2 regions of the Streptomyces aquilus genome follow, and region 1 is predicted to be linked to the other one. Evidence: riboswitches for the same ligand, from Rfam matches in the RefSeq annotation. Region 1 holds a riboswitch; the other holds the start of a gene.
The links. A riboswitch is a leader RNA that binds a small molecule or an ion and turns the genes downstream of it on or off. The one in region 1 is predicted to bind glycine.

Region 1 (11,871 bases):
GGACGGTCGGCGGGAGCATGTTGGTGCCGATGTCACCACCGGCGACCGGGCCACCGCGCGCGGTCTGCAGCGAGACGTGGTCGGCGCCGTAGATCACGGCCTTGCGGCAGTGCTCGTTGTCGAACGGCTTCACGCTCTGCGGGAAGGTCGCGTAGCGGATGTAGCCGGAGACCGGGTTGTCCAGGTTGGCCTTGTGCTCCTGGAGGGCGGTGGTGCGGCCCTGCGGGGACAGACCGGTCTGGTTGATGTCCAGGTCGTAGTCACCGGCGAGCAGACGAGCGTCCAGGTCGTTGGCGTTCGAGAAGAACTTGACCGAGATCTTGTCCGGGTACGCCTTGCGGATCGGGTCCGAGGCCTGGCTCCACTTGTCGTTGCGGACCAGGACCAGGTCCTTGCCCGGGCTGTACGACTGGAACTTGTACGGGCCGGAGGAGAACGGCTTCAGGCCGTACTTGGACTTGGTGTCCTTGTCCTGGCGGACCGGGGAGGCCGAGACCAGGGCGAGGATCTCCTCGAAGTCGGCGTTGGCCTGCGGCAGGTGGAAGACGATGGTCTTGTCGTCCGGGGTGTCGATCGCCTTCAGGCCGAGCTTGTCGGCGGAGGTGTCCTTGTAGGGGCCCTTGTACTCGCCCTTCGGGTCGAGGACGTCCTTCACGTAGACGGGGCCGCCGGACAGCACGTCCTGCGCCCAGACGCGCTCGATGCCGTACTTGACGTCCTTCGACGTGATCGGCTTGCCGTCCTCCCACGTGATGCCGTCACGCAGGGTGTACGTGTAGGTCTTGCCGTCGTCGGTGACCTTGGCGAGACCGGTGGCGAGGTCCGGGGTGAGCTCGGTGCCCTTCTTGCCCGGCTCGGCGGCGTTCGTGACGAGCTGGCGGCTGTAGTAGCGCGCGAAGTTCCACATGAAGCCGTAGTAACCGCGCGTGGTGTCCCACGAGTCGGCGTCCTGGGCACCGGCGAACTTCAGCTCGCCGCCCTTCTTGGCGAGCGAGGCCTGGGCGACCTTGTTGTTCGCGGCGTTGAAGCCGGCCGCGCCGGTCGCCGAGCCCTTGTCACCGCCGTCGTCGTTGCCGCCGCCGCACGCCGCCGTGGTCAGCAGCGCGGCGACCGCGGCGGCAGCGGCAAATGCCTGCTTCCGCCGCCCTGAGGTGCGTTGGGTAGTCACGATCTCGGATCCTCCGGATTTGATGAGAGACCCCGTGTCGGTGCCACGGGACGCTTTTGGTACGGCAGTTCAGCGGGAGCCCTTCGGGTCCAGCGCGTCCCGCACGCCGTCGCCGAAGAGGTTGAAGGCCAGAACGGTGATGAAGATCGCCACACCCGGGACCACCATGTAGGTGGGGTCCGACTTGTAGTAGTCGATCGCGTTCGAGAGCATCTGCCCCCAGGAGGCCGTGGGGGGCTTGACGCCCACGCCCAGGAAGCTGAGCGCCGCCTCGGTGAGGATGTTGGTGGGGATCATCATCGTCGTGTAGACGATGATCGGCGCGACCAGGTTGGGCAGCAGCTCCTTGAACAGGATGTAGAGCCGCCCGGCGCCGAGGGAGCGGGCCGCCTCGACGTATTCGCGCTCGCGCAGCGAGAGCGTCTGGCCGCGCACCACGCGTCCGATGTAGGGCCAGCCGAAGAAGCCGATGACGAGGATCATCACGAACAGGCGCACGCCCGTGCCGGAGAGTCCCAGCATGTTGTTCGGCATGACGGAGACCAGCGCGATGATGAACAGCAGCTGCGGGAAGGCCAGCAGACCGTCCATGACCCGGCTGATGGCCGAGTCGACCCAGCCGCCGAAGAAGCCGGCCAGGACACCCAGGACGGTGCCGATGATCACGGCCACGATCGCGGACAGGAAGCCGACGAGCAGCGAGATCCGGGCGCCGTAGACGATGCGCGCGAAGATGTCGCGGCCGTTGACCGGCTCGACGCCCAGCCAGTGGTCGCCGCTGATGCCGCCGAAGGACCCCTTGGGGGTGCCGAACAGCGGGTCGATCAGGTCCTTGTCGTTGTACGCGTTCGGGTCCTGCCCGTACAGGCTGGTGATCACGGGCGCGAGCAGCGCGACCGCGATGAGGACGAGCACGACGACACCGCCCGCGAGGGCGAGTTTGTCCCGCTTCAAACGCTCCCAGGCGATCCGGCCCAGGGAACGCCCCTGTACGGCCTTGGCGCCGGCGTTGACCGCCGCTTCTTCGGCCGCGCTCGGGGCCGCTTCCGCGGTCGGCTCGTGCAATGGTGCCGTCATCTGGCAGGGACCCCTCTCAACCGGCGGTAGCCGGCCCGCACTTGCCGCTGTAGCGGCGTGATCAGTCCGTCGTACACAGGGGCGAACCCACCCCTGGTGCGGGAGTCTTCAACGCTTTGGCGATCTGTTGCCAGACTTGACGAGGAAAGGATGCATAAACGTGATGCGGGCTGCAGGGTTCCGTTATCCGGACAGCGGGTAACAGCCGCCGGACGCGGGCCAGTTGGGGCAATCCGGACCTCGTGGGGCCTTCCGCCCCGATCTACGCGCGCAGACACACTCCCGTAACACGGGAGTCTGTGACCGGTACTCCTCAGTAGCCGGCGGGCGCCGGAGGGTAGCCGTACCCGGCCGCGGGAGCCTGCGCCGGGGCCGCGTGCGCCTCCCGGTCGTAGAAGGGGCGGGCGCCGGCCCGCATCCACATCGCGACCGGGTCGTACTCGTCGGACATGGCGACCGTCGACACCGGCAGCCCGTCCGGGACCGCGCCGATGGACTGCTGCATCATCGCGCGCACCGAGTCCACCGCTGGCGGGCTGGTGTCGTAGACGTCGAGACCGATGGCGAGGTACGGCGCCCCGAGCGCGGGCTGCACCCAGGCGCGGCGCAGCGAGCGGACGGCCGGGGTGCGGTGGGCGTTGTGCGCGATCAGGGCGTAGAACTGCGGGATCTCGATGCCGGGTTCGGACAGGCGCAGGGGGCCGGCGGGCTGGCGCTCCAGACCGGTGGCGATACGGCGCAGGTCGAGCCAGGGGATGCCGACGCCGCCGCCGGGGGCGTGCGGGTTCAGCCAGAGACCGTAGTGGTCGGGGTAGAGGGTGCGCGCGACGTCGACGCCGTCGACGACCTCGTACGAGCGGTTCCAGCCGCTCGCCGAGAGTTCCTGGGCGGAGGTGACGCAGGGCGCGTAGCCGTAGCCGTCGACCTCCATGTTCCCGTACTGGGCGTCCGGGGAGCCCGACTGGCCGTGCCAGAGGAGCATCCAGACCTGGCCGGAGGAGGGGGTGGCGAGGGCGCGGAGGAGTGCCTCGTAGGCGTCGTAGCGCCCCGGCGTCACCTGGCGCAGCATGTGCTCGACCGTGCCGGTCGCTGTGCCGCTGGCACTCACCTTCTACCGCCCCTTCGGGAAAGTTTCATGGACGGAAACAGCTTAAGCGTTGGGAGCTCGGGGCTTGCGGTGGTCTGCGGGGTGCGGGTCGTGGGGGCTTGTCGCGCCCCCGCGGCGGAGCCGCACATCGGCACAGCCCCCCGCCCCTGCCCGCGTCCTAGTGACCCTGCATGTAGAACGGACGTACCTTTTCCCGCATCCAATGGCCCACCGGGTCGTCCGCCACGTCCAGCAGGACCAGGTTGACCGGCCAGGCCACCGGGGCCTGGCCCAGGGCCCGGCCCAGGGCGTCCATCGGGAGGGTACGCAAGTCGCCCTCCCACAGGGAGAGTTCCACGCCCACGAACATCACCGGGTCGGCCGTCTCGATCGCCGCGAGACAGCGGCGGGCCGTCAGGACGACTCCGGTCGCGGCGAACTCGGCGGCGGCGGCCGCGAGGAAGTCCACCGGGTCGTCCTGCCAGTCGGGCTCGTAGAGCTTGACCCGGCCGCCGCTGTTGGGGCCGTCCAGCGGGGTCCGGCCGACCCGGCACAGGTCCGCCACGGCCTCCGGCGGGAGCGGGACGCCGACCACGCCGTCCGGGTTCACGGCGATGCCGACCTGCGGCGGGAGGCCGCGCGCGAACTCCACCGCCGGGGCGATCGTGTACGACATGTGCGCGCCGGCGACCTGGCGGAACTGTTCCTCGGAGCTGAAGACCGGGACGTAGGCCTGGCCCTCGATCTCGAAGGTGGGCAGGTCGAGCGGGCCGGTGTGGGCGCCGCCGCCGTTCGGCAGCGGGACCCAGACGAAGCTGCGGCCGAGGACCTCGATGATCCGGCCGCCGGCGCCGGGCACGCCGAGGGCGGCCGAGAGCACCTCCTCCAGCTCGTTGCCGGGCCATCCGCCGCCGTGCGGATGAGGGTGCGCCTGTGCCGGGAAGTCCTGTGCCGGGAAGTCCATCTGTCCGTCCGCCTGCCGAGTACCGCTGATGTGGCTGAAAGGCTAACGGGTGCGGGCCCCGGGGTGCCCTGGTCGTCAGCCCGTGAACCCGATCCTGCGCAGGGCGTCCGCCGCCGCCCGGTCCAGGAGCACGGCCGAGCCCACGCCCTGCGGCAGTTCGCCCTTCTCGGCGGAGCGGATGAGGCGGGCGGCCGCGGTGCGGTGGCGGAGGAAGGCATAGCGTGAGACGCCCCGGCCGCGCTCGCGCTGGCCCTGGAGCGCCGTGTCCGCGGTGACGTCGAGCAGCAGCAGGTGCAGGGTGCCGCCGCGGCGGTGGGCCGCGCGGGCCAGCCAGCCGCGCACCCAGGACTGGGTGCCGCAGTCGTGCACCACGACCCCCTGGCCGGAGCGCAGGGCGCGGTACAGGCCGAGGTAGTGGGCGGCGCGGACGAGGGGGCGGTAGACCGCGTACGGCAGGAAGCGGGGCGCCCGGGCGTCCCAGCGGTCGCGGGTGTCCTGGGAGTCGATCCGGATGCCCTTGACGGCGCGTCGCATCAGGGTGGACTTGCCGCTGCCGGGCAGGCCGGTGATCACGACCAGGTCGTCGGGGGCGAAGAGCAGGGCGCGCGGGCTGTGGCCGGCACGGTCGCGCAGGTCGCGGACGACCGGCTGCGGTGCGCAGGTTTCCTGGGCCGGAGCTGTCGGCTGCGCGGGCAGCGCGACGGCCGAGGTGGTGGCGTACGCAGTGGGCCTGTTCACCGTGATCGTCCTCCTCCTGGGTCGAGGGGTTCCCCTCCCCACCGAGCGTAAAGAGAAGGTAATGAGGTGTCTCTCTTGTTTTGGTGCTCGTCCTGCCACAAGCCAGTCACAAAGGGGGCGGTGACGGGAGCGGCCGATGCGGCCCTGCCGCCCGTGCCCGATGCGTGCAATGATGTCCGCGCCAACTGCATACCGGCCGTTCGAATCCGCGCGGGAGAGTCCCCACCACTGGCTGGGGCGCCGAAGGAGCAAGTCCCTCCCTTGAATCTCTCAGGCCCCGTTACCGCGCGGGCGAGGCACATCTGAAAAGCGGGTCACCGTTTCCGGTGGCTCCACCCAAGGTGCAAGTCATGTCCCCCGCGGTCATGGCGAACCTCTCAGGTTCCGATGACAGATGGGGAGGAACGACCTCGCCCGTCATGCCTTGGGAGAAGACCGTCCGATGAGCAACGAACCCCGCCTGACCGCGCTCGACGCCCTGCATCGCGCGCTCGGCGCGACGATGACCGACTTCGCCGGCTGGGACATGCCCCTGCGCTACGGCTCCGAGCGCGACGAGCACAACGCCGTGCGCACGAAGGCCGGGCTCTTCGACCTCTCCCACATGGGGGAGATCACGGTGACCGGGCCGCAGGCCGCCGCCCTGCTGAACTTCGCCCTCGTCGGCAACATCGCCTCCGTCGGCGTCGGCCGCGCCCGCTACACCATGATCTGCCGCGAGGACGGCGGCATCCTCGACGACCTGATCGTCTACCGGCTCGAAGAGACCGAGTACATGGTCGTCGCCAACGCCTCCAACGCCCAGGTGGTGCTGGACGCGCTCGTCGAGCGTTCCGCCGGCTTCGACGCCGAGGTCCGCGACGACCGGGACGCCTACGCGCTGATCGCCGTCCAGGGCCCCGAGTCCCCCGGCATCCTCGCCTCCCTCACCGACGCCGACCTCGACGGCCTGAAGTACTACGCCGGGCTGCCCGGCACGGTCGCGGGCGTCCCGGCGCTGATCGCCCGCACCGGCTACACCGGCGAGGACGGCTTCGAGCTGTTCGTGAAGCCCGAGCACGCCGTCGAGCTGTGGCAGGCCCTGACCAAGGCGGGCGAGGGCGTCGGCCTGGTCCCGTGCGGGCTGTCCTGCCGGGACACGCTCCGCCTGGAGGCGGGCATGCCGCTGTACGGGCACGAGCTGAACACCTCGCTCACCCCCTTCGACGCCGGGCTCGGCCGGGTGGTGAAGTTCGAGAAGGAGGGCGACTTCGTGGGCCGCGAGGCGCTCACCGAGGCTGCCGCCCGCGCCGAGACCGCGCCGCCGCGCGTCCTCGTCGGCCTGGTCGCCGAGGGCCGCCGCGTCCCGCGCGCCGGGTACGCCGTCGTCGCCGACGGCCAGGTGATCGGCGAGGTCACCTCCGGCGCCCCCTCGCCCACGCTGGGCAAGCCGATCGCGATGGCGTACGTCGACGCCGCGCACGCCGCGCCGGGCACGACCGGTGTCGGTGTGGACATCCGGGGCAGCCACGAGCCGTACGAGGTCGTGGCGCTGCCCTTCTACAAGCGTCAGAAGTAGCCGCCGTAGGTGATGCTGAGCACACGGACGCTGCTCACGCACGCCTTCCGCAGTCCCCCATTCATCAGCAGTCCCCCGCGTACAGGAGAATTCAGGCCATGAGCAACCCCCAGCAGCTGCGCTACAGCAAGGAGCACGAGTGGCTGTCGGGCGCCGAGGACGGCGTCTCGACGGTCGGTATCACGGAGCACGCGGCCAACGCGCTCGGCGATGTCGTCTTCGTCCAGCTCCCCGAGGTCGGTGACACGGTGACCGCGGGCGAGACCTGTGGCGAGCTGGAGTCGACCAAGTCGGTCAGCGACCTGTACTCCCCTGTCTCCGGTGAGGTAACCGAGGTCAACGAGGACGTCGTCAACGACCCGTCGCTGGTGAACTCCGCCCCCTTCGAGGGCGGCTGGCTGTTCAAGGTACGCGTCGCGGAGGAGCCGGCCGACCTGCTCTCCGCCGACGAGTACACCGCCTTTTCCGCCGGCTGAGGAGTCCGCACCTGATGTCCGCACTGAACACGCCCCTGCATGAGCTCGACCCGGAGATCGCCGCGGCGGTCGACGCCGAGCTGGGCCGTCAGCAGTCCACGCTGGAGATGATCGCGTCGGAGAACTTCGCTCCGCTCGCGGTCATGGAGGCGCAGGGCTCGGTCCTGACCAACAAGTACGCCGAGGGCTACCCCGGCCGGCGCTACTACGGCGGCTGCGAGCACGTCGACGTCGCCGAGCAGATCGCCATCGACCGGATCAAGGAGCTGTTCGGCGCCGAGTACGCCAACGTCCAGCCCCACTCCGGCGCCTCCGCCAACCAGGCCGCCCTGTTCGCGCTGGCCGCCCCCGGCGACACCATCCTGGGCCTGGACCTGGCGCACGGCGGCCACCTCACCCACGGCATGCGCCTGAACTTCTCCGGCAAGCAGTTCAACGTGGTCGCCTACCACGTCGACGACGCCGGTCTGGTCGACATGGCCGAGGTGGAGCGCCTGGCCAAGGAGCACCGCCCGAAGGTGATCATCGCGGGCTGGTCGGCGTACCCGCGGCAGCTGGACTTCGCCGAGTTCCGCCGGATCGCCGACGAGGTCGACGCCTACCTGTGGGTCGACATGGCGCACTTCGCCGGCCTGGTCGCGGCCGGGCTGCACCCCAACCCGGTCGAGCACGCGGACGTGGTCACCTCCACGACCCACAAGACCCTGGGCGGCCCGCGCGGCGGCATCATCCTGGCGAGGAAGGACTTCGCGAAGAAGCTGAACTCGTCGGTGTTCCCGGGCTTCCAGGGCGGCCCGCTGGAGCATGTGATCGCGGCGAAGGCGGTGTCCTTCAAGGTGGCCGCGAGCGAGGAGTTCAAGGAGCGCCAGCGGCGTACGGTGGAGGGTGCGCGCATCCTCGCCGAGCGTCTGACCGCCGCGGACGCCCGGGAGGCCGGGGTCAACGTGCTCTCCGGTGGCACGGACGTGCACCTGATCCTGGTGGACCTGCGCGAGTCGGAGCTGGACGGGCAGCAGGCCGAGGACCGTCTCCACGAGGTCGGCATCACGGTCAACCGCAACGCCGTCCCCAACGACCCGCGCCCGCCCATGGTGACGTCGGGCCTGCGGATCGGCACCCCGGCGCTGGCCACCCGCGGCTTCACGGCCGAGGACTTCACCGAGGTCGCAGACGTGATCGCCGAGACGTTGAAGCCGTCGTACGACGTGGAATCCCTGAAGGCCCGGGTCAAGGCCCTGGCCGACAAGCACCCGCTGTACCCCGGCCTGAGCAAGTAGTAGTTCCCTGGTGGGGGCACCCGACGATGTGTGCCCCCACCCTTTTTGAAGGAGTTCCCGTGGCCATCTCGGTCTTCGACCTGTTCTCGATCGGCATCGGCCCGTCGAGCTCCCACACGGTCGGCCCGATGCGCGCGGCCCGCATGTTCGCCCGCCGTCTGCGCAACGAGGACGTGCTGTCCTCGGTGGCGGCCGTCCGCTCGGAGCTGTACGGCTCGCTGGGCGCGACCGGCCACGGCCACGGCACCCCCAAGGCGGTGCTGCTCGGTCTGGAGGGGGCGTCCCCTCGTACCGTCGACGTGGAGACGGCCGACGAGCGGATCGAGGCGATCAAGAGAAACGGTTCGCTGAATCTGCTGGGCGAGCACGAGATCGCGTTCTCCTTCGACGACGACCTGGTCCTGCACCGCCGCAAGGCGCTGCCGTACCACGCGAACGGCATGACGCTGTGGGCGTACGACGCGTCCGGGGCGGAGCTGCTGTCGAAGACGTACTACTCGGTCGGCGGCGGCTTCGTCGTGGACGAGGACGCGGTGGGCGCGGACCGCATCAAGCTGGACGACACGGTCCTGAAGTACCCCTTCCGCACCGGCGACGAGCTGCTGCGTCTGACGAAGGAGACGGGTCTGTCGATCTCCGCGCTGATGCTGGAGAACGAGCGGGCCTGGCGCACGGAGGAGGAGATCCGGTCCGGGCTCCTCGACATCTGGCGGGTCATGCAGGCGTGCGTCTCGCGCGGCATGTCGCGGGAGGGCATCCTGCCGGGCGGGCTCAGGGTCAAGCGCCGGGCGGCCGTGACGGCGCGTCAACTGAGGGCGGAGGGCGACCCGTTGGCCCACGCGATGGAGTGGATCACGCTCTACGCGATGGCGGTCAACGAGGAGAACGCGGCCGGCGGACGCGTGGTGACCGCCCCGACGAACGGCGCGGCCGGCATCATCCCGGCCGTCCTGCACTACTACATCAACTTCGTGCCGGGCGCCGACGAGGACGGCGTGGTCCGCTTCCTGCTCGCCGCCGGCGCGATCGGCATGCTCTTCAAGGAGAACGCCTCCATCTCCGGCGCCGAGGTCGGCTGCCAGGGCGAGGTCGGCTCGGCCTGCTCGATGGCGGCGGGGGCGCTGGCGGAGGTGCTGGGCGGCTCCCCGGAGCAGGTGGAGAACGCGGCCGAGATCGGCATGGAACACAACCTGGGCCTGACCTGCGACCCGGTCGGCGGCCTGGTCCAGATCCCGTGCATCGAACGCAACGGCATGGCCGCGGTGAAGGCGGTCACCGCCGCCCGCATGGCGATGCGCGGCGACGGCTCCCACAAGGTGTCCCTCGACAAGGTCATCAAGACCATGAAGGACACCGGCGCCGACATGAGCGTGAAGTACAAGGAGACGGCCCGTGGCGGTCTCGCGGTGAACATCATCGAGTGCTGAACGGGCAAGGGGCCCGCGTGCCAAGGTGGTTGGCGATTCACCCGCCACCCCCTGTTCCCCTACGGCACTTCAGGGAGTCCCCCCATGCTGCGCGGCATCGACGTGAGCGCGTACCAGTCCTCCTCCTACTCCACCGACGGCCTCTCCTTCGTCTTCGTCAAGGCGACGGAGGGCCGTACGTACACCAACCCCAAACTCGCGGCCCAGACGAAGCGGGCCCGCGACGCCGGTCTGGTCGTCGGCTTCTACCATTTCCTCTGGCCGGGCAACCTGACCGCCCAGGCCGAGTACTTCGTGAGCAAGGCCCCGGAACGGGCGGGCGACATCCTCGCCGTGGACTGGGAGACCACCGGCGAGGGCACGCACGCGAGCAACGCGGAGAAGGACCGCTTCATCCGGAAGGTGAAGGAGCTGCGGCCGAACAACCGGGTCGTCCTCTACACGAACCGGAACTACTGGCTGAACATCGACACGACCTCCTACGACGGCGACGGCCTGTGGATCGCCGACTACGTGACGGCCGGCAAGCCCCGCATCAAGGCGAAGTGGCTTTTCCACCAGTACACCGACGATCCACTGGACAAGGACGTGGCGAACTTCTCCAGCAGGGCCGCCCTGCGCGAGTGGGCCGAGGACGCCTGATCAGACGCCTGCTATAGAGTCCGCGCCATGGGTGGGCAGATCACTGCGGTCAGCAGCAACGGGACGTATTCCTTCACCAAGCCGAACCGGGAGAGCATCACGCTGCTCGCCGGGCTCGGGGTCGAGGGGGATGTGCACGCCGGAGTGACGGTGAAGCACCGGTCCCGGGTGGCGAGGGACCCCTCGCAGCCGAATCTGCGCCAAGTGCACCTTCTGCACCAGGAGTTGTTCGACGAGGTACGGGAAGCCGGCATCGAGGTCGGCGCCGGGGAGCTCGGGGAGAACGTCACCACGCGGGGCATCGATCTGCTCGCGCTGCCCGTCGGAACCCGGCTGCACCTCGGCGAGCGGGCCGTCGTCGAGGTGACCGGGCTGCGCAACCCCTGTCTTCAGATCGACAACTTCCGGCAAGGGCTGCTGAAGCAGGTCGTCACCCGCGATGCCGACGGGAAGCTCCGGCTCAAGGGCGGGATCATGAGCGTCGTCCTGGAGGGCGGGGTCGTGCGGCCCGGTGACGGGATCGAGGTGGAGCTCCCGGACGGGCCGCACGTGCCGCTGGAGATCGTCTGATCCCGGACCGGTCTCAGGCACGGAACTGGGGCTTGCGTTCCGGGCTCGATTCAGCCGCGGAACTCCGGCTTGCGTTCCGGGCTCGCCTCCGCCAGTGCCTTCGTCACCCCGTCGACACCCTCGCGCAGTCCGTACACCGGTGTGTCCGGCTGCTGGCGCCAGGAGTCGTCGAGGCCGCCCGCGTCGACCGTGTCGAAGCCGAGTTCGTCGATGAGGGCGCGGACCTTCGCCTTGGCCGCCTCGTCGTCGCCGGCGACCGGGAGGGCCTGGCGGTCGGGGGCGCCGGCCGGGCGGTGGCGGTCGAGGATGTCCTGGGCGTAGGTGCCGTTGAAGGCCTTGATGACGGGGTGGCCGAGGTGCCGTTCCGTCCAGCGGCTCTCCGTCAGGCCCTCGTCCTCGATCCCGGCGATCCGGCCGTCGCGCTGCTTCGGGTAGTAGTTGCCGGTGTCGATCACGGCCACGCCGTCCGCCGCGCCGTCGAGCACGCCCTTCGGCAGGTCGGGGATCGCCTTGAGCGGGATCGTGACGACGACCACTTCAGCGCCTCGCGCGGCCTCCTCGACCGGGACGGGCGTCGCGCCGGTCTCCTCCGCGAGCGCGGTCAGGGTGTGCGGGCCGCGCGAGTTCGCCACCGCCACCTCGTGCCCGAGGGCGGTGAGCCGCCGGGTGAGGTTGCCGCCGATGTTTCCCGCGCCGATGATGCCGATCTTCATGACAGACCTTCCCAGATTCGATGCATGTGCATGCGTCTGAGTGGCGTCAACCCGGGTCGGCGGGGAGGTATTCCGGGGGGCCTCAGATCCGGACGACGATCTTTCCCGTGTGCCGGTTCGACTCCATCAGGCGGTGGGCGTCCCGGATGCGGTCCAGGCCCTCGAAGACCTCGG
Region 2 (11,871 bases), 5.2 Mb from region 1:
GTCGTCCTGAAGGTCGTCAAGCGGTTCCTCGACACCGGTGTGTCGCTCCAGAACATCCGTACCGCCGTGCAGCACCTGCGGGAGAGCGGTTTCCGGGACCTGGAGCGCATGACGCTGATGAGCGACGGTGCCACGGTCTACGAGTGCACCTCGCCCGACGAGGTCCACGCGCTGCTCCAGGGCGGGCAGGGCATCTTCGGGATCGCCGTGGGCGTGGTGTGGCGGGACGTCGAGAGCGCGTTGTCCCAGCTGCACGGGGAGCGGATCGACACCGGGGAGACGCTGGTGGGGCACAACCCCGCCGACGAGCTGGCGCGGCGGCGGGGCAATCGGGCCGTTTGAGGCTTTGCCCGGGGGATTACCGAGGGCATTGTCAGTGGCGTAGGGCAGCATCGGACATGTGAGAACCGCGCCCACGATCCTGCATCTCGACATGGATGCCTTCTTCGCCTCCGCGGAGCAGGCGTCCAAGCCGAGTCTGCGTGGGAAAGCCGTCATCGTGGGCGGACTGGGGCCGCGCGGTGTGGTGGCGACCGCGTCGTACGAGGCACGGGTTTTCGGGGTGCACTCCGCGATGCCGATGGCCCAGGCGCGGCGGCTGGCGCCCAATGCCGCGTATCTCGTGCCGCGCTTCGGGTTCTACCGGGCGATCAGCGAGCAGGTGATGGGGCTGCTGCGGGCGCTGTCGCCGTTGGTGGAGCCGTTGAGCCTCGACGAGGCGTTCGTGGACCTGGAGGCCGGGGGTGCGGCCTGGGACGAGGCGTCGGCGCGGCTCGCGGGGGAGAAGCTGCGCGCCGACATACGGGCGGTCACCGGGCTGACGGGATCGGTGGGACTCGCGGCGTCCAAGATGCTCGCGAAGATCGCGTCCGAGCAGGCCAAGCCCGACGGTCTGGTGGTGATCGACCCGGGGAGCGAACGGGAGATGCTCGGGCCGATGTCCGTGCGGATTCTGCCGGGGGTGGGGCCGGCGACGGGCGACCATCTGCGACGGGCCGGCATCCACACGGTCGACGAGATCGTCGAGGCGGGCGAGGACGAGCTCGTACGGCTGCTCGGGAAGGCGCACGGGCATGGGCTGTACGCCATGGCGTTGGCGCACGACGAGCGGCCCGTGGTGGCGGAGCGGGAGACCAAGTCGGTGTCGGTCGAGGACACCTACGACGTGGACATCCACGACCGGCTGCGGGTGGGGATGGAGGTGCAGCGGCTGGCCGACCGGTGCGTGCGGCGGCTGCGGGGAGCCGGGTTGTCGGGGCGGACGATCGTGCTGAAGGTGCGGCGGTACGACTTCTCGACGCTGACCCGGTCCGAGACCTTGCGGGGGCCCACCGATGATGTGGCCGTCGTGCGGGAGGCCGCGGCTCGGTTGCTGGAGTCCGTGGACACGACGGGGGGTGTGCGGTTGCTGGGGGTGGGGGTCTCCGGGCTGGCCGACTACACGCAGGAGGATCTGTTCGCGCAGGCTGCGGGGGATCTCGGCGAGGTTGCCGAGGAGGACTCCGGGGAGGTGGCCGACGAGAGGGTGGAGGTGCCTGTCGAGCGGCGGTTCGCCGCGGGGCATGACGTGGTGCATGCCGAGTTCGGGCACGGGTGGGTGCAGGGGAGTGGGCTGGGGCGGGTGACGGTGCGGTTCGAGACGCCGGATTCCGAGCCGGGGCGGGTGCGGACGTTTCGGGTTGACGATGAGTTGTTGGCTTTGGCTGAGCCCTTGCCGTTGGTGCCGGTGGAGTCGGCGGAGGGTGAGGCAGCCGGCCTTCGGCCGGATTTGATTTCCCACCCGCACCACCCGTGACAGTTTCGCTGTCGGGTGCGGGCCCGTGGGCGCTCGGGAGCAGGGTGCGGTCGGCTGTGCGCGTTCGAGTGTGTGTGAGGGCCTCGCCGCGGGCCGCCGCTGTCAGGCTTCTGCTTCCTCCGTGCCCGCCAACTTGCCGAAGTCCCTGTCCGGGAGCGGCGGGGGTGAGGCCACGTCCAGGCCGTAGTGGTGGTACAGCTGGAGTTCCTGGTCGGGGGAGAGGTGGCGGCCGACGCCGAAGTCGGGGGCGTCCTTGATCAAGGAGCGGTCGAAGGGGACCTGAAGGGTGCCCTCGATCAGTTCGCTGGGCTCCAGGGGGACGAAGGCGTCCCGGGAGAACAGGCCGGTGCGTATGGCCGCCCACTCCGGCACTCCGGTCGCGTCGTCGAGGTAGACCTCGTCGATCGTGCCGATCTTGGTGCCGTTGCGGTCGAACGCCTTGCGGCCGATCAGGTTGCGCGGATCGATGTCGGTCTGCACGGGCCCTCCACTAGGTCGCCACTCGCAACTCATCCGTAAGCACTACAAAAGAGCACATTAGGGCCAGTGGCCACTCGAGGACTCCTCAAGGGATCGACTTTTTGTGCGCTGGTAGGCTGGCAAGCGGCTGTTGACCCTGTGCGGGAGAGTCCTCCGGAGAACGTCCGGGGGCGCCGAAGGAGCAAATCCTCCCCGGAATCTCTCAGGCCCACGTACCGCACGGACGAGGTCACTCTGGAAAGCAGAGCGGGTGTCGACGGCTTCCGCTCTCACCGACGGTGAAAGCCGGGCACCCTCGGGTGTCCCGGTGAAGCTCTCAGGTTGAGATGACAGAGGGGGAGGCCGCCGGGACCCGCAGCCGTGGTGTCCCTCGAAGGTCGCGTCAGACCAGGAGGCCTCCGCAATGACCGCCCACCGCACTCCGCTCACCGAACTCGAGCAGGGGATTCCCTTCGAGCAGCGTCACATCGGCCCCGACCACGAAGCCCGGGCCAAGATGCTCGCGCAGGTCGGATACGGCTCGCTGGACGAGCTCACCGCCGCCGCGGTGCCGGATGTGATCAAGAACGCTGACGCCCTCGATCTGCCGGGCGCGCGGACCGAGGCCGAGGTGCTCGCCGAGCTCCGCTCGCTCGCCGATCGGAACCAGGTGCTCGGGTCCATGATCGGCCTCGGGTACTACGGGACCTTCACCCCGCCCGTCATCCTGCGCAACGTCATGGAGAACCCCGCCTGGTACACGGCGTACACGCCCTACCAGCCCGAGATCTCCCAGGGCCGGCTCGAGGCCCTCCTCAACTTCCAGACCATGGTCGCCGAGCTCACCGGGCTGCCGACCTCCGGTGCCTCGCTGCTCGACGAGGGCACGGCCGCCGCCGAGGCGCTGGCGCTGTCCCGGCGCATGGGCAAGAACAAGAAGGGTCTGTTCCTCGTCGACGCGGACGCGTTGCCGCAGACCATCGCCGTGATCCAGACGCGGGCCGAGCCGACCGGCGTCGAGGTCGTCGTCGCCGACCTCAGCGACGGGATTCCCGCCGACATCGCCGCGCGTGAGATCAACGGCGTGCTCCTCCAGTACCCGGGCGCCTCCGGTGCCGTACGCGACATCAAGGCGGTCGTCGACCAGGCGCACGAACTCGGTGCCCTCGTGACCGTCGCCGCCGACCTGCTCGCGCTGACGCTGCTGAAGTCGCCCGGGGAGCTCGGGGCCGACATCGCCGTCGGGACCACGCAGCGGTTCGGTGTGCCGATGGGCTTCGGCGGGCCGCACGCCGGTTACATGGCGGTGCACGAGAAGTTCGCGCGCAGCCTGCCCGGGCGGCTCGTGGGCGTGTCCGTGGACGCGGACGGCAACAAGGCCTACCGGCTCGCCCTGCAGACCCGTGAGCAGCACATCCGGCGGGAGAAGGCCACCAGCAACATCTGTACCGCTCAGGTGCTGCTCGCTGTCATGGCGGGGATGTACGCCGTCTACCACGGCCCGGAGGGGCTGAAGGGCATCGCCCGGCGGACCCATCGCTACGCCCGTGTCCTCGCCGCGGGGCTTGCCGCCGGTGGGGTCGAGGTCGTGCACGGGGCCTACTTCGACACCCTGACCGTGCGCGTGCCCGGCAAGGCCGGTGAGGTCGTCGCCGCCGCCGAGGCGAACGGGGTCAACTTGCGGCTCGTCGACGCCGACCACCTCTCCATCGCCTGCGACGAGACCACCAACCGGGCTCAACTCGGCGCCGTATGGGCGGCGTTCGGGGTCGAGGGGGACGTCGAGGCGCTGGACGTCGCGGCCGAGGACGCGCTGCCGGATGCGCTGGTGCGCGACGACGAGTTCCTGACCCACCCCGTCTTCCACCAGTACCGGTCCGAGACCGCGATGCTGCGCTATCTGCGCCGCCTCGCCGACCGGGACTACGCGCTCGACCGCGGCATGATCCCGCTGGGCTCCTGCACCATGAAGCTCAACGCCACCACCGAGATGGAGCCGGTCACCTGGCCGGAGTTCGGGCAGCTGCACCCCTTCGCGCCCGCCGCGCAGGCGCAGGGCTATCTGACGCTCATCCGGGAGCTGGAGGAGCGGCTCGCCGAGGTCACCGGCTACGACAAGGTGTCGCTCCAGCCCAACGCCGGGTCGCAGGGTGAGTTGGCCGGGCTGCTCGCCGTACGCGGGTATCACCGGGCCAATGGCGATGAGCAGCGGACGGTCTGTCTGATTCCGTCCTCCGCGCACGGGACCAACGCCGCCAGCGCTGTCATGGCGGGCATGAAGGTCGTCGTCGTCAAGACCGCCGAGGACGGTGAGATCGACGTCGAGGATCTGCGGGCGAAGATCGAGCAGCACCGGGACGAGCTCGCGGTGCTCATGATCACGTACCCCTCGACGCACGGCGTGTTCGAGGAGCATGTCGCCGACATCTGCGCGCAGGTGCACGAGGCCGGCGGTCAGGTGTACGTAGACGGCGCCAACCTCAACGCCCTGGTCGGGCTTGCCAAGCCCGGGCACTTCGGCGGCGACGTCTCGCACCTGAACCTGCACAAGACGTTCTGCATCCCGCACGGTGGCGGCGGGCCGGGCGTCGGGCCGGTGGGCGTGCGGGCGCACCTGGCGCCGTACCTGCCGAACCACCCGTTGCAGCCCGCGGCCGGGCCCGAGACCGGTGTCGGGCCGATTTCCGCCGCCCCGTGGGGCTCGGCGGGGATTCTGCCGATCTCCTGGGCCTACGTGCGGCTCATGGGCGGCGAAGGGCTGAAGCGGGCCACGCAGGTGGCCGTGCTGAGCGCCAACTACATCGCCAAGCGGCTCGAGCCGCACTACCCCGTGCTCTACACCGGGCCCGGTGGGCTGGTCGCGCACGAGTGCATCATCGACCTGCGGCCGCTGACCAAGGCGACGGGTGTGAGCGTGGACGACGTCGCCAAGCGGCTCATCGACTACGGGTTCCACGCGCCGACCATGTCGTTCCCGGTGGCCGGGACGCTGATGATCGAGCCGACCGAGTCCGAGGACCTCGTCGAGCTGGATCGGTTCTGCGATGCGATGATCGCCATTCGCGCGGAGATCGAGAAGGTCGGGTCCGGGGATTGGCCGGCGGAGGACAACCCGCTGCGGAACGCCCCGCACACCGCCGCGGCGCTCGGTGGCGAGTGGGCGCACGCGTACAGCCGTGAGGAGGCGGTGTTCCCGAGCGGGGTCGTGGTGGCCGACAAGTACTGGCCGCCGGTGCGACGGATCGACCAGGCCTTCGGGGACCGGAACCTGGTGTGCTCGTGCCCGCCGCTGGACGCTTACGAGGACTGAGGCTGACTGTGCTCGGTGAGAGGGCCCCGCTTTGGCGGGGTCCTCTCGTTTTTCGGGGTTACGTCGGTGGCGTCACGCTGTGGAAAGGGAGACCTCGGTCGACTTGATCAGGGCCACGACCGGGGTGCCGGGCGCGAGGCCGAGGTCCGTGGCGGCGTCCTTGGTGATGGCCGCGGTGAGTTCGATGTCGTCGAACGCGATCTTCACGGAGGCCATCGCGGCGCCGGTGGCGATGGTGGTGACCGTGCCGGGGAGCTGGTTGCGGATGGAGAGGCCGGAGAGGGCCTCCGCCGCGCCGGTGGCGAGGGCCACCTCCGTTGACTTCACCAGGGCACGGACGGGGGAGCCCGGGGCGAGGCCGAGGGCGGTTACCGCTTCCCTGGTGATGGCCGCGGTGAGGTTCCGGCCGCCGGTGAGGCGGATTCCCACGGTGGCCATCACCTCGCCGGAGGTGACGGACGTGACGGTGCCGGGGAGTTGGTTGCGGATGCTCAGGGTCATGGGCATCAACCGTAGGGGTCTGGGTGGGTTGTGCCAGGTATGTGTAGGGTCGTGGCTTTTCTACGTCCGGTCGATGTGGACGTTCGTCGACTTCACGCGGGCCGTGGCCTCCATGCCCACCTCCAGGCCGAGTTCCTCGACCGCCTCGCGGGTGAGGAGGGAGACGAGGCGGTGCGGGCCGGCCTGGATCTCCACCTGGGCGGCCACGTCGCCGAGTTTGATGGCGGTGACGATGCCGGGGAAGGCATTGCGGACCGAGGTGTACGACGGCTCGTCGTCGGCCGCGGTGCCCTTGGCCAGCTCTACGGAGAACGCGGCGAGGTCGCGGCCGTCGATGAGGCGGCGGCCGCTGTCGTCGCGGTGGGTCGTGACGCGGCCGGCGTCCGCCCAGCGGCGGGCGGTGTCGGGGCTTACGCCGAGCAGGCGGGCGGCCTGGCCGATCGTGTAGGACTGCATGCGGTCACGATAGTGGTGGGGTTTTGGATGCGGGTGCGGGTGGCCCCGTGGGGGCTTGGCGCCGTTGGCGGCCGCGGCGGACGGGTCGGGAGCTTCAGCCTGTGTGGACCCTTGGGCGGCGGGACCTGTCCGGCTCTGCTTCTCGTAGGACCTCTCGCGTCACCGGGGCCACCTCGCCCTGGCCGAAGAGGAAGAAGCGGAGGAAGTTGGCGAAGGGGCTGCCCTCGGTCCACTCGAAGTAGATGTGCGGGGTGCACTTCGTCGTGTCGCGGACGTGGAGGAGCAGGGCCGCCAGGGCGTTGGGGATGGAGGACGACTCCAGGGTCAGGATGCGGTACCGGTTGTGCAGGACCTCGCCGCGGACCGTCAGGCCGGCCTCGAACTCCGAGGGGTCGGTGACCGTCACCTCGACGAAGACGAAGTCCTCCTGGCCGGGGATGTCGTTGTCCTCGCGGATCTGCTCGATCTTGTCGCGGTACTCCGCCTTGTCGCGGTTGTCGGGCTCGTTGGCGATGAAGCGGATCTTGCGGCTGGCCATGTCCCTGATGAATCGTTCCGCCATGGGATCGAGGCTCACACTGGTGACGCGGAGCTCGAAGGCGCGGGCCAGCCGGGAGAGCAGCGAGACCAGGATGATGCCCGCGATGAAGCAGGCGCCGATCTTGACGCCGTCCGGGCGCTCGATGACGTTGACGACCGTCGTGTAGAGGAACACCGCGGAGATGACCGCGAAACCGATCGTCCAGCCCCGCTGGCCCGCCTTGCGCGCCGCGATCGTCACCGCGATCGCCGCCGAGCTGATCAGGACGAGGACGCCGGTGGCGTAGGCGCCGCCCTGGGCGTCCACGTCGGCGTCGAAGATCCAGGTGACCAGGAAGGCGATCAGGGTGAAGACGATCACCATGGGGCGTACGGCGCGGGCCCAGTGCGGGGCCATGCCGTAGCGGGGGAGGTAGCGCGGCATCAGGTTGAGCAGGCCTGCCATCGCGGAGGCGCCGGCGAACCACAGGATGGCGATCGTCGAGACGTCGTAGACCGTGCCGAAGGCGCCGCCCAGGTACTCGTGCGAGAGGAAGGCGAGGGCGCGGCCGTTGGCCTGGCCGCCCGACTCGAACTCCTTCTCCGGGATCAGGAGGGTGGTGATGAAGCTGGTCGCGATCAGGAAGCAGCTCATGATGAGCGCGGCCGTGGTCAGGAGCTTCTTCGTGTCCCTGATGCGGCCTGCCGGGTTCTCCTCCGTCTCGCCCGGGTCGCCCTTGACGTGCGGCATGACCGCGACGCCGGTCTCGAAGCCGGAGAGGCCGAGGGCGAGCTTCGGGAAGACGACCAGGGCCACGCCGATCATCACGAAGACGTTGCCGTGCTCGGCGGTCAGGGCGCTGGACCAGTCGGTGACCACGTGGCCGGCCGTGATGACGTGCCACAGGCCGACGATCACGACGACGACGTTGAGCGCCAGGTAGATGCCGACCAGGGCGACCGCGACGCCGATGGCCTCCAGGAAGCCCTTCAGGAACACCGCGCCGAGCAGCGCCACCAGGATCAGGGTGATCAGCATCTGCTTGTCGTGCAGGGCGCTGTTGAGGTGCGGGTTCTCGACGAGGTGGGTCGAGGCGTCCGCGGCGGACAGGGTGATGGTGATCAGGAAGTCCGTCGCGGCGAAGCCGAGCAGGGTCAGGACGAAGAGCTTGCCCTTCCAGAAGGTGAGCAGGCGCTCCAGCATCGCGATCGAGCCCTGGCCGTGGGGGCTCTCCTCGGCGACACGGCGGTAGACGGGCAGGGCGCCCGCGAGGGTGACGATCACCAGCACGATCGTCGCGATGGGGGAGAGGAGGCCGGCCGCGAGGGCCGCGATGCCCGGCTGGTAGCCGAGGGTGGAGAAGTAGTCGACACCGGTGAGGCACATGACCCGGTACCAGGGCTGGCCCTCGTGCTCCAGCTTGGATGCCTTCTGCTCCGCCGGCTGGCCCTGGCCCTGGCCCTGGTCCTGGCCCTGGCCCTGGCCCTGGTCCTGGCTTTTGGCCATGTCGGACAGGCCCTCCAGCATCCAGGCGCGCAGGCGACTGGGAGGGGGGTGTTCGGTGGTGGCCATCGGGGGCTCCTGATGCGCGGCTCGGAGTGCGGTTCCGTACGGTTCCGGCCATCACACGGACGGCGGCTTCAGCGTAAGCGGAGAGTGACGCATGGGCCCACGGATCAGGGGGTCGGGGGCGTCAAAAGTCCGTTAAGACTGGGGGTGCGGGCCCCTGTCGCGCGTCAAGGATGGAGCGTGTGGGGTGGGTGGCCGTCGGTTGCGCTGTCCGGGGGACGGGGTGGTGGGGCGGGAGAGGGGCGGACACCCAGCGTCACGCCGGGTCGTCGGCAAGCGGTCGTCGGCGCACCCCGTCAGGGGCTGAGCCTGCCGACCGTCCGGGGCCTGGGCGTCAGGGAGGCGTCAAGGGTGGGCCGTGGGCCGTATGGGAGGTGTCAACGGCGGGGGATCCCGGGCGGTGCGGAGGTTTGCTCGGAGTGTCCCTGTTCGAACGAACCTCACTCCAGGAGCTCACGATGGCCGATCTGGCCTTCGTCGTCGTCACGATCGCGTGCTTCGCGCTGGTGGCTCTCGTCGCCAAGGGGGTGACGAAGCTGTGACCGCCGAGAACATCGTCGGCCTCGTCGTGGCCGTCGCCCTGCTGGGCTATCTCGTCCTCGCCCTGATCTTCCCGGAGAGGTTCTGAGAGCTGACATGGGTCCCGTCCTCGCAGGCGTCCTCCAACTGCTCGCCCTGATCGGCGCGCTGGCTCTCGCCTACATCCCCCTCGGCACCTACATGGCCAGGGTCTACTCCACCGACAAGCACTGGCGCGTCGAGAAGTGGATCTACCGGTGCATCGGCGCCGACCCCGACACGCAGATGCGCTGGACCGCGTATCTGCGGGGCGTCCTCGCCTTCTCCGCGGTGGGCGTGCTCTTCCTCTACGCCCTCCAGCGGCTCCAGGGCGTGCTGCCCGGCTCGCTCGGGTTCGCCTCCATCGACCCGGACCAGGCGTTCAACACCGCCGTGTCCTTCGTGACCAACACCAACTGGCAGTCGTACTACGGCGAACAGGCCATGGGGCATGTCGTGCAGACGGCCGGCCTGGCGGTGCAGAACTTCGTCTCAGCGGCCGTCGGGATCGCCGTCGCGGTGGCGCTCGTGCGCGGGTTCGCCCGGTCGCGGACCGGTGAACTCGGCAATTTCTGGGCCGACTTGGTGCGGGGTGTCGTACGCATCCTGGTGCCCGGGGCCTTCGTCGCCGCCATCGTGCTGGTCGCCTGCGGTGCCATCCAGAACTTCTCCGGGATTCATGAAGTCGGGCAATTCTTCAACGGGCACAGCATGGGGGGTTCGCAGCAGTGGAACGGCGGTGCCGTCGCCTCGCAGGAGGCCATCAAGGAACTCGGCACCAACGGCGGCGGCTACTTCAACGCCAACTCCGCCCACCCGTTCGAGAATCCCACACCCTTCACCAACCTCTTCGAGATCTTCCTGATCCTCGTCATCCCGTTCGCCCTGACCCGCACCTTCGGCATCATGGTCGGTTCGGTCAAGCAGGGCTACGCGATCCTCGCGACGATGGCCACCATCTGGATCGGTTTCACCGCGCTGATGATGTGGACCGAGTTCGCGCACCACGGACCGGCGTTCGACATCGCCGGCGGGGCCTATGAGGGCAAGGAGGTCCGTTTCGGCGTCGGTTCGTCGTCGATCTTCGCGACGGCGACCACTCTCACCTCGACCGGTGCCGTGGACTCCTTCCATTCCTCCTTCACCGGCCTCGGCGGCGGCATCGCCATGCTCGGCATGATGCTGGGCGAGATCGCGCCCGGCGGCACCGGCTCCGGCCTCTACGGCATGCTGATCATGGCGATCATCGCGGTGTTCATCGCCGGTCTGATGGTCGGTCGTACGCCCGAGTACCTCGGCAAGAAGATCGGCGCCCGCGAGATCAAACTGGCCGCCTGCTACATCCTCGTCACCCCGGCACTGGTGCTCGTCTTCACCGCGGCCGCGATGGCGCTGCCGACCCCGGGCCACTCGATGACGAACAGCGGGGCGCACGGCTTCTCCGAGATCCTTTACGCCTATACGTCCGCCTCCAACAACAACGGCTCGGCCTTCGCCGGGCTGAACGCGGACACGCAGTGGTTCAACTCGACGCTCGGCCTCGCCATGCTGCTGGGCCGCTTCCTGCCGATGGTGTTCGTGCTGGCGCTCGCCGGTTCGCTCGCCGGGCAGAAGCCGGTGCCGGCCACCGCGGGCACCCTGCGCACCGAGAAGCCGCTGTTCACCGGTCTGCTGGTGGGCGCGATCCTCATCATCACCGGGCTGACCTACTTCCCGGCCCTGGCGCTGGGGCCGCTGGCCGAGGGGCTGGCGTCATGACCACCGACGTGACCCAGTCCGACGAGTCCAAGTCCCACGAGACCCAGTCCGACGAGACCCAGTCCGACGAGACCCAGTCCGACGAGACCCAGTCCGACGAGACCCAGTCCGACGAGACCCAGTCCGACGTAAAGAAGCAGGACTCCATGTCCACACCCACATCCACCCTTGCGCCCCACCAGGACGCGCCCACCGGGCACAACCCACCGGAGGGCCGTGTCGGAGCCGGCCTGTTCGATCCGAAGCAGCTGCTGAAGTCGCTGCCGGACGCCTTCCGCAAGCTCGATCCGCGGGTGATGGTCAAGTCCCCCGTGATGTTCGTGGTGTGGATCGGGTCCGTGCTGACCACGGTGTTCTCCTTCAAGGACCCCGGCGACTGGTTCGGCTGGACCATCAGCGCCTGGCTCTGGCTGACGGTGATCTTCGCCAACCTGGCGGAGGCCGTCGCCGAGGGGCGTGGCAAGGCGCAGGCCGACACCCTGCGCAAGGCCAAGACCGACACCGTGGCGCGCAAGGCAGACGGGAGCGTGGTCGCCGGCACCGAGCTGAGGATCGGTGACCTGGTCGTCTGCGAGGCCGGCGACATCATCCCCGGCGACGGTGACGTCGTCGAGGGTGTCGCGTCCGTCGACGAGTCGGCCATCACCGGTGAATCCGCCCCGGTCATCCGGGAGTCCGGCGGCGACCGCAGTGCCGTGACCGGCGGTACGAAGGTGCTCTCCGACCGGATCGTCATCAAGATCACGACGAAGCCCGGCGAAACCTTCATCGACCGGATGATCAACCTGGTCGAGGGCGCGGCCCGGCAGAAGACGCCGAACGAGATCGCGCTCAACATCCTGCTGGCCTCGCTGACGATCGTCTTCCTGCTGGCCGTGGCCACGCTGCCGCCGCTCGCCGACTACGCGGGCACCCACCTGACCATGGTCGTGCTGGTCGCGCTGC

Region 2: another riboswitch for glycine. It lies ahead of gcvP (aminomethyl-transferring glycine dehydrogenase); the one in region 1 lies ahead of gcvT (glycine cleavage system aminomethyltransferase GcvT).

The regions. Positions count from the first base shown of each region.
Region 1 is NZ_CP034463.1:7,236,868-7,248,738, reverse strand. It holds gene EJC51_RS33525 (ABC transporter substrate-binding protein) at 1-1,168, opposite strand, end outside; gene EJC51_RS33520 (ABC transporter permease) at 1,238-2,245, opposite strand; gene EJC51_RS33515 (enhanced serine sensitivity protein SseB C-terminal domain-containing protein) at 2,559-3,353, opposite strand; gene EJC51_RS33510 (enhanced serine sensitivity protein SseB) at 3,511-4,296, opposite strand; gene EJC51_RS33505 (AAA family ATPase) at 4,372-5,034, opposite strand; glycine riboswitch at 5,236-5,330, shown strand; glycine riboswitch at 5,331-5,438, shown strand; gene gcvT (glycine cleavage system aminomethyltransferase GcvT) at 5,477-6,592, shown strand; gene gcvH (glycine cleavage system protein GcvH) at 6,691-7,068, shown strand; gene glyA (serine hydroxymethyltransferase) at 7,083-8,345, shown strand; gene EJC51_RS33485 (L-serine ammonia-lyase) at 8,405-9,772, shown strand; gene EJC51_RS33480 (glycoside hydrolase family 25 protein) at 9,857-10,414, shown strand; gene EJC51_RS33475 (MOSC domain-containing protein) at 10,442-10,984, shown strand; gene EJC51_RS33470 (NADPH-dependent F420 reductase) at 11,035-11,712, opposite strand; gene EJC51_RS33465 (zinc-dependent alcohol dehydrogenase family protein) at 11,780-11,871, opposite strand, start outside.
Region 2 is NZ_CP034463.1:2,028,393-2,040,263, reverse strand. It holds gene EJC51_RS09415 (MerR family transcriptional regulator) at 1-342, shown strand, start outside; gene EJC51_RS09410 (DNA polymerase IV) at 401-1,795, shown strand; gene EJC51_RS09405 (PRC-barrel domain-containing protein) at 1,898-2,275, opposite strand; glycine riboswitch at 2,407-2,503, shown strand; gene gcvP (aminomethyl-transferring glycine dehydrogenase) at 2,679-5,564, shown strand; gene EJC51_RS09395 (TOBE domain-containing protein) at 5,637-6,065, opposite strand; gene EJC51_RS09390 (TOBE domain-containing protein) at 6,126-6,521, opposite strand; gene EJC51_RS09385 (APC family permease) at 6,616-8,613, opposite strand; gene EJC51_RS49140 (hypothetical protein) at 9,030-9,152, shown strand; gene kdpF (K(+)-transporting ATPase subunit F) at 9,149-9,238, shown strand; gene kdpA (potassium-transporting ATPase subunit KdpA) at 9,247-10,926, shown strand; gene kdpB (potassium-transporting ATPase subunit KdpB) at 11,073-11,871, shown strand, end outside.